2 regions of the Streptomyces sp. NPDC002754 genome follow, and region 2 is predicted to be linked to the other one. Evidence: predicted binding sites of a transcription regulator. Region 2 holds the regulator's gene; the other holds the start of a gene.
What was found. Region 2 encodes HspR, which represses chaperone genes until heat shock. Its sites were predicted from a motif close to TTGAGNNNNNNNNNCTCAA; they were not measured.
Positions count from the first base shown of each region.

Region 1: a site for HspR is predicted at 2,098-2,116, ahead of lon (endopeptidase La). Genes of this name have one in related genera too.

Region 1 is NZ_JBSFVM010000010.1:205,323-208,730, reverse strand. It holds gene lon (endopeptidase La) at 1-2,075, opposite strand, end outside; gene ACWD2L_RS22175 (spermidine synthase family protein) at 2,336-3,037, shown strand; gene ACWD2L_RS22170 (response regulator transcription factor) at 3,131-3,408, shown strand, end outside.
Region 2 is NZ_JBSFVM010000002.1:144,055-147,462, reverse strand. It holds gene ACWD2L_RS07985 (sugar ABC transporter substrate-binding protein) at 1-818, opposite strand, end outside; gene ACWD2L_RS07980 (GNAT family N-acetyltransferase) at 1,036-1,557, opposite strand; gene ACWD2L_RS07975 (heat shock protein transcriptional repressor HspR) at 1,629-2,120, opposite strand; gene dnaJ (molecular chaperone DnaJ) at 2,126-3,313, opposite strand; gene grpE (nucleotide exchange factor GrpE) at 3,350-3,408, opposite strand, start outside.

The DNA of each region.
Region 1 (3,408 bases), on a different contig from region 2:
ACGGCGCCCGCCGGGAAGTGGATGTGCGCGCCGCGCTCCTTCAGGTCGGCGACGGGCAGCTCCAGTTCGGCGCCGTGCGAGCGCAGGAAGGAGAGCGCGATCTGCGCGCTTTCCTTCATCACGTCACCCAGCTGACCAGTCAGGGTCAGACCCGACGCGCCCGTCTCCGGGTCGGCGAGGGACGCCTCCACGAAGAGCACGTCGCCGCCCGCCCCGGTGACCGCGAGCCCCGTCGCCACGCCCGGCACGGACGTGCGCCGCTCGGCAGGATCCTGCGCCGACTCGGGCACGTGGTGCGGCCGCCCGATCAACCCACGCAGGTCACTCTCGCCAACCGTGAACGGCAGCTCCCGCTCACCCAGTTCGTGCTGCGCGGCCACCTTCCGCAGCACGCGCGTCACGGACCGCTCCAGGTTGCGTACGCCCGCCTCCCGCGTGTACTCACCGGCGAGCTTGCGCAGCGCGTCGTCGTCGATGGTGACCTCGTCGGCCGCGAGCCCCGCGCGGTCCAGCTGGCGCGGCATCAGGTGGTCGCGGGCGATGACGACCTTCTCGTCCTCGGTGTAGCCGTCGAGCCGGACCAGCTCCATACGGTCGAGGAGCGCCTCAGGAATGGCTTCCAGGACGTTCGCCGTCGCGAGGAACACGACATCGCTCAGGTCGAGTTCGACTTCCAGGTAGTGGTCCCTGAAGGTGTGGTTCTGCGCCGGGTCGAGCACTTCGAGCAGCGCCGCGGCTGGGTCGCCGCGGAAGTCGGAGCCCACCTTGTCGACCTCGTCGAGGAGGACCACCGGGTTCATCGACCCGGCCTCCTTGATGGCGCGCACGATGCGGCCGGGCAGCGCACCCACGTACGTACGCCGGTGGCCGCGGATCTCGGCCTCGTCCCGTACGCCGCCGAGGGCGACGCGGACGAACTTTCGGCCCATCGCGTGCGCGACGGACTCGCCGAGCGAGGTCTTGCCGACGCCGGGCGGACCGACGAGCGCGAGCACGGCGCCGCCACGCCGCCCGCCGACCACGCCGAGGCCGCGGTCCGCGCGGCGCTTGCGCACGGCCAGGTACTCGGTGATCCGCTCCTTCACGTCGTCCAGACCCGCATGCTCGGCGTCGAGGACGGTGCGGGCGCCCTGGATGTCGTACTCGTCCTCGGTCCGCTCGTTCCACGGAAGTTCGAGGACGGTGTCCAGCCAGGTGCGGATCCAGGAGCCCTCGGGCGACTGGTCGCTCGCCCGCTCCAGCTTCTCGACCTCCTTGAGCGCGGCCTCACGCACCGGCTCCGGGAGGTCGGCGGCCTCCACGCGCGTCCGGTAGTCGTCGGACTCCTCGCCGTCGTCCTTCTCTCCGTTCATCTCGCGCAGTTCCTTGCGGACGGCGTCGAGCTGGCGCCGCAGCAGGAACTCTCGCTGCTGCTTGTCGACGCCTTCCTGGACGTCCTTGGCGATGGACTCGGCGACGTCCTGCTCGGCGAGGTGGTCGCGCAGGTGCCCGGTCGCGAGCTTCAGGCGCTCCACCGGGTCGGCCGTTTCGAGCAGCTCGACCTTCTGGGCGGTGGTGAGGAACGGGGAGTAACCGGAGTTGTCGGCGAGCGCGGACACGTCGTCGATGGCCTGGACGCGGTCCACGACCTGCCAGGCGCCGCGCTTCTTCAGCCAGTTCGTGGCGAGCGCCTTGTACTCCTTGACGAGTTCGGTCACCGCACCCGGCAGCGGGTCGGGTACCTCCTCTTCCACGGTCAGGCCCTCCACCCACAGGGCGGCGCCGGGCCCGGTCGTGCCGGCGCCGATGCGCACGCGGCCGACGCCGCGGATCAGGGCGCCGGGGTCGCCGTCGGCGAGGCGGCCGACCTGCTCGACGGTGCCGAGCACGCCGGTGTTCGCGTACGTCCCGTCGACGCGTGGAACAAGCAGCACCTTCGGCTTGCTCGGTCCAGTACGCGCGGCGGCCTGTGCGGCCTCCACCGCGGCTCGTACGTCGGTGTCGCTGAGGTCCAGGGGCACCACCATTCCGGGCAGCACGACCTCGTCGTCGAGCGGCAGCACGGGCAGGGTGAGCGGTGTGGACGTCGATGCCATGATCTCCCCTTTGGCAGTCAAGTTGAGTTACATGGACTCAATGCTCGGCGGCGCCGAGATGTTCCGGCAGGAGCGTTCGCTGTCAGCGATCGCGACTGGGAGCGGTCGACCGGCCCCACGCCACGGGGCTCCGCCCCGGACCCCGCGCCTCAATCGCCGGCGGGGCTTGAATGAGTCACCCTCTGTGACGCGTGCCATGTGAGACGTGAGCCACAGAAACTCCCCGCGGGCCGCCCACCTCGTCGGCCACAATGGCGGTCATGACGACCCTGCACGACCCCGCTCCACCCGTCGTCCTCGATCGCCGCGAAGGCCCCTTCGGTGAGGTGGTCCTGCGCCGTCACGGCGACCTGCTCCAGATCATCGCCAACGGCACGTTTTTGATGGACACCTCCGACGGCCGCTCCGAACGGCGCCTCGTCGACTCGGCGCTCTCGGCCCGAGCCGCCCGAGCCGCCCCCGACGCCCGCGAGAAGCCGCACGTCCTCATCGGCGGCCTCGGCGTCGGCTTCTCCCTCGCGCACGCGGCCGCCGACCCGCGCTGGGGCGGCATCACGGTCGTCGAGCGGGAGCCCGCGATCATCGACTGGCATCGGAACGGCCCGCTGCGCGAGCTCTCCGCCGAGGCCCTCGCCGACCCCCGTACGGAAATCGTCGAGGCCGACCTCGTACGGCATCTGCACACGGCCACGGACACCTACGACGCGCTCTGCCTCGACATCGACAACGGTCCCGACTGGACCGTCACCGAGGACAACCACACCCTTTACGGACCCTCCGGCCTGGCCGCCTGCAAGGACCGACTCGACCCGGGTGGTGTTCTCGCCGTATGGTCCGCACAGCCGTCAGCAAATTTCGAAGAAACCTTGCGGAATGCCGGATTCCAGGCGGTGCGCACCGAAGAGATCCCGGTTGTCCGGGGCGTCCCTGACGTGGTGCACCTCGCACTGAGGCCCACGTAGCCGACCGGCGGTAACTCCCCGTACGCTGACGTCCGAAACCCGATCATTCAAGCGTCAAGCGCGTCACGACGGCGCGCACTCAGGGGCGGGGCGATGGAGCAGACACACACCTCCCACAACACCACCACGACGACTCAGGGAGCCCAGCGACGGGTCCTTGTCGTCGAGGACGATCCGACCATCGTCGATGCCATCGCCGCCCGACTGCGCGCCGAGGGATTCCTCGTGCAAACCGCGCAGGACGGTCCGGCGGCGGTGGACACGGCCGAGGCCTGGCAGCCCGACCTGCTGATCCTTGACATCATGCTGCCCGGGTTCGACGGGCTCGAAGTCTGCCGGCGCGTTCAGGCCCAGCGGCCTGTGCCGGTCAT
Region 2 (3,408 bases):
GCGAGTTCGGCGTCCTGCCCGGTGATCGGCGGCATCTCGCGGACGCCGGCCTCCTTCAGGGCGGCGATCACGCCTTCGGTCATCCCGTCGTTGGCGACGTACACGCCCGCGATGTCGTCCGCACCGAGCGCGTTGATGGCCTGCTCCATGTTGGCCTTGGCGTTGGACGCCTTCCAGCCCGCGGTGTCGTACGACTTCGCGACGGTCACGGCGTTGCCCAGCTCGGCGCGGGCGGCGCTCTTGAACTGCGCGGCGTTGGGGTCGTCGGGCGAGCCGTTGATCATCACGACCTTGTCGCGCTTGGTGGCCTTGGCCCCGCCGAGCGCGGAGACCAGCGCCTTCCCCTGGGTCTGGCCGACGAGCTCGTTGTCGAAGCCGACGTAGGCGTCCACGGGCCCCTGGGCGAGCCGGTCGTACGCGATGACGTGGATGCCCGCGTCCTTGGCCTTGCGCACGGCCGGGGCGATGTTCTCGGCGTCCACGGCGTCGACGACGATCGTGTCGACCTTGGCGTCGATCATCTGCTGCAGCTGCTTGCGCTGGAGGGCGGCGTTCTGCTTGGCATTGGCGTAGACCAGCTGCCCCTTGCCGCCGGTCAGCTTCGCCACCTGACGCTGGAAGATGGGGTGGTCGAACTTCTCGTAGCGCGTGGCCCCCTTCTCCGGGAGAAGCAGGCCGATCTTGACGTCGTTCCCCTTGGTGACGGACGCGCTGGGCTCGTTGTCGCCGCCCGGCAGCACGCCGCCACAGGCCGAGAGCGAGACGACCAGGACGGATGCGGCGCCGGCCATGGCGGCGCAACGCATACGCGTGTTCATGTGCGGATACCTCCCTGACGTGGCCGCAACGGTGCGGCCGAGGTGGCTCGAAGCCAACTCGCCCGCCCGGGGACCGTCAAGAGGTGAAGCCACACCGCAATGAAAACGGGTCCATTAGTTCTTCACATGAAGCCGAAGACGGCGAATACCGGACACCTCCGCGAGGCATCCACGAGCTTCACAGGAATCTCACAGCCCTTGGGTCCCTCATGCCTGCTCACGCCTCGAACTCCGTCAGGTCGATCGCGTACAGCCGGCAGCCCGCCACTTCGCCGGGCAGCGGCGCCATCCCCAGCTTGTGGAGAACCTTCTCCGAGGACGTGTCGTCCTCCGTCGTCACCGCGACGACCCGGTCGATGCCCCGGTCCTGAACGGCGAACTCCAGCGTGGCCTGCGCCGCCTCCGAGGCGTACCCCTGGCCCCAGAACACGCGGCCGAGCCGCCACTGGATCGCGATCTGTCCCGCCACCTGCCGCGGGACCTCCGGCACGTACAGGCCGACGGCGCCCACCAGTTCGCCGGAGCCGAGGAGTTCCACGGCGAAGACCCCGAAGCCCTCGTCGTCCCACTCCTCCTCCCAGCGCTCGATGTCCTCGAAGGTCCCGTCGAGGGAGCGCGGGGCCCGGTCGCCGACGCGGCGCATCACGGCGGGGTCGGCCTGGATCTCGGCGAGCGGGGCGAGGTCGTCGTCCGGCTGCCAGCGGCGCAGGAGGAGGCGGGGGGTGCGGATCTCGGTCATGACACCATCCTGCGGCATCCGAAAGGGCCCCGGAGACAACGCCTCCGGGGCCCTTCACGCATGAGTGCGGACTACTGCTCGGACGACCGCTTCGGCCGCCACACCACGAGCGCGCTCGTCTGCTGGACCTCCTGGTACGGGACCAGGTCCCGGCGATACGAGGCGTGCACCGCCGCCTCGCGCTGCTGGATCGCGGAGGCCGCGCCCTCCACCGCAGCGGAGAGCTCGGCGACACGGGACTGCAGCGCGGCGACCTGGTTCTCCAGCTCGATGATGCGCTTGATGCCTGCCAGGTTGATGCCCTCGGCCTGCGACAAGTGCTGCACCGTGCGGAGCAGGTCGATGTCGCGGGCCGAGTAGCGCCGACCGCGCCCGGCCGTGCGGTCGGGCGAGACCAGGCCGAGGCGGTCGTACTGGCGCAGGGTCTGTGGGTGCAGGCCGGACAGCTGTGCCGCCACCGAGATGACGTACACCGGCGTCTCGTCGGTCAGTGGCGGGGGGTACCCCCTGGACGCAGTCCTTGGGGGAGGGTTGCTGCGCCGACGACCCCGCTGCCCGTCCATCACACTCACGCTCCCTTCGCGGCCTTGAACAGTTCTGCCCGCACGTCGATGTCCTCAGTCGCCTTGCGGTACGACTCGAGGGCGCTGCGGGCGTCCTCCGAAAGGTCCTTGGGGACGTCCACCTCGACCGTCACCAGGAGATCGCCGCGCGTGCCGTCCTTGCGGACGGCACCCTTGCCGCGGGCCCGCATCGTCCGCCCGTTCGGCGTGCCCGTGGGCAGCTTCAGGGTGACGGCGGGACCGCCGAGCGTGGGCACCTTGACCTCGGCGCCGAGCGCCGCCTCGGTGAACGTCACCGGGACGGTGACCGTGAGGTTGTCGCCCTTGCGGCCGAAGACCGGGTGGGCGTCGACGTGCACGACGACGTACAGATCGCCCGCCGGGCCGCCCCGTTCACCGGGAGCGCCCTTGCCGCGGAGCCGGATGCGCTGGCCGTCGGAGACCCCCGCGGGGATCCTGACCTGCATGGTGCGGGAGGACTTCGCCCGCCCGCTGCCCTTGCAGACCTCGCACGGCGTCTCGGCGATCAGGCCGCGGCCCTTGCAGTCCACGCACGGGTCGGTGAGCGAGAAGCCGCCACCGCCGCCCCGCGAGACCTGTCCGGTGCCGACGCACGTCGGGCACACGCGCGGTGTGCCGTTCGCATCGCCGGTGCCGGAGCACGCCTTGCAGGGGGCCTGCGACGACATGCGCAGCGGGACCGTGGCCCCGTCCACCGCCTCGGTGAAGCTGAGCGTCACCTCGGACTCGATGTCCTGGCCCCGGCGCGGCTGCGTACGCGTACCCGCGCCCGCACCGCCCCGGTTGAACAGTCCACCGAACACATCGCCGATGCCGCCGCCGAAGCCGCCCTGACCCGCCTGGCCCTGGGCGCCGCCTCCGAAGAGGTCGCCCAGGTCGAAGTTGAACGAGCCGTTGCCGCCGGCGCCGCCGGGTCCCGGTCGGAACCCGCCGCTGCCGAACAGGGCGCGCGCCTCGTCGTACTCCTTGCGCTTCTTGGGGTCCCCGAGGATGTCGTTCGCCTCGGAGATCTCCTTGAAGCGCTCCTCCGCCTTGTCGTTGCCCTTGTTGGCGTCGGGGTGGTTCTCACGGGCGAGCTTGCGGTACGCCTTCTTGATCTCGGCGTCGGTGGCGTCCTTCGGGACGCCGAGGACCTTGTAGTAGTCCTTCTCGATGAAGTCCTTGGTGCTCATCGGCCTCGACGTCCCTCCTTACCCATGCGTGTGACGTCAGCCCTCTTCCGGGCCACCGTTGTCCTTCTCGGCATCCTTCTCGGCTGCGTCGTCCG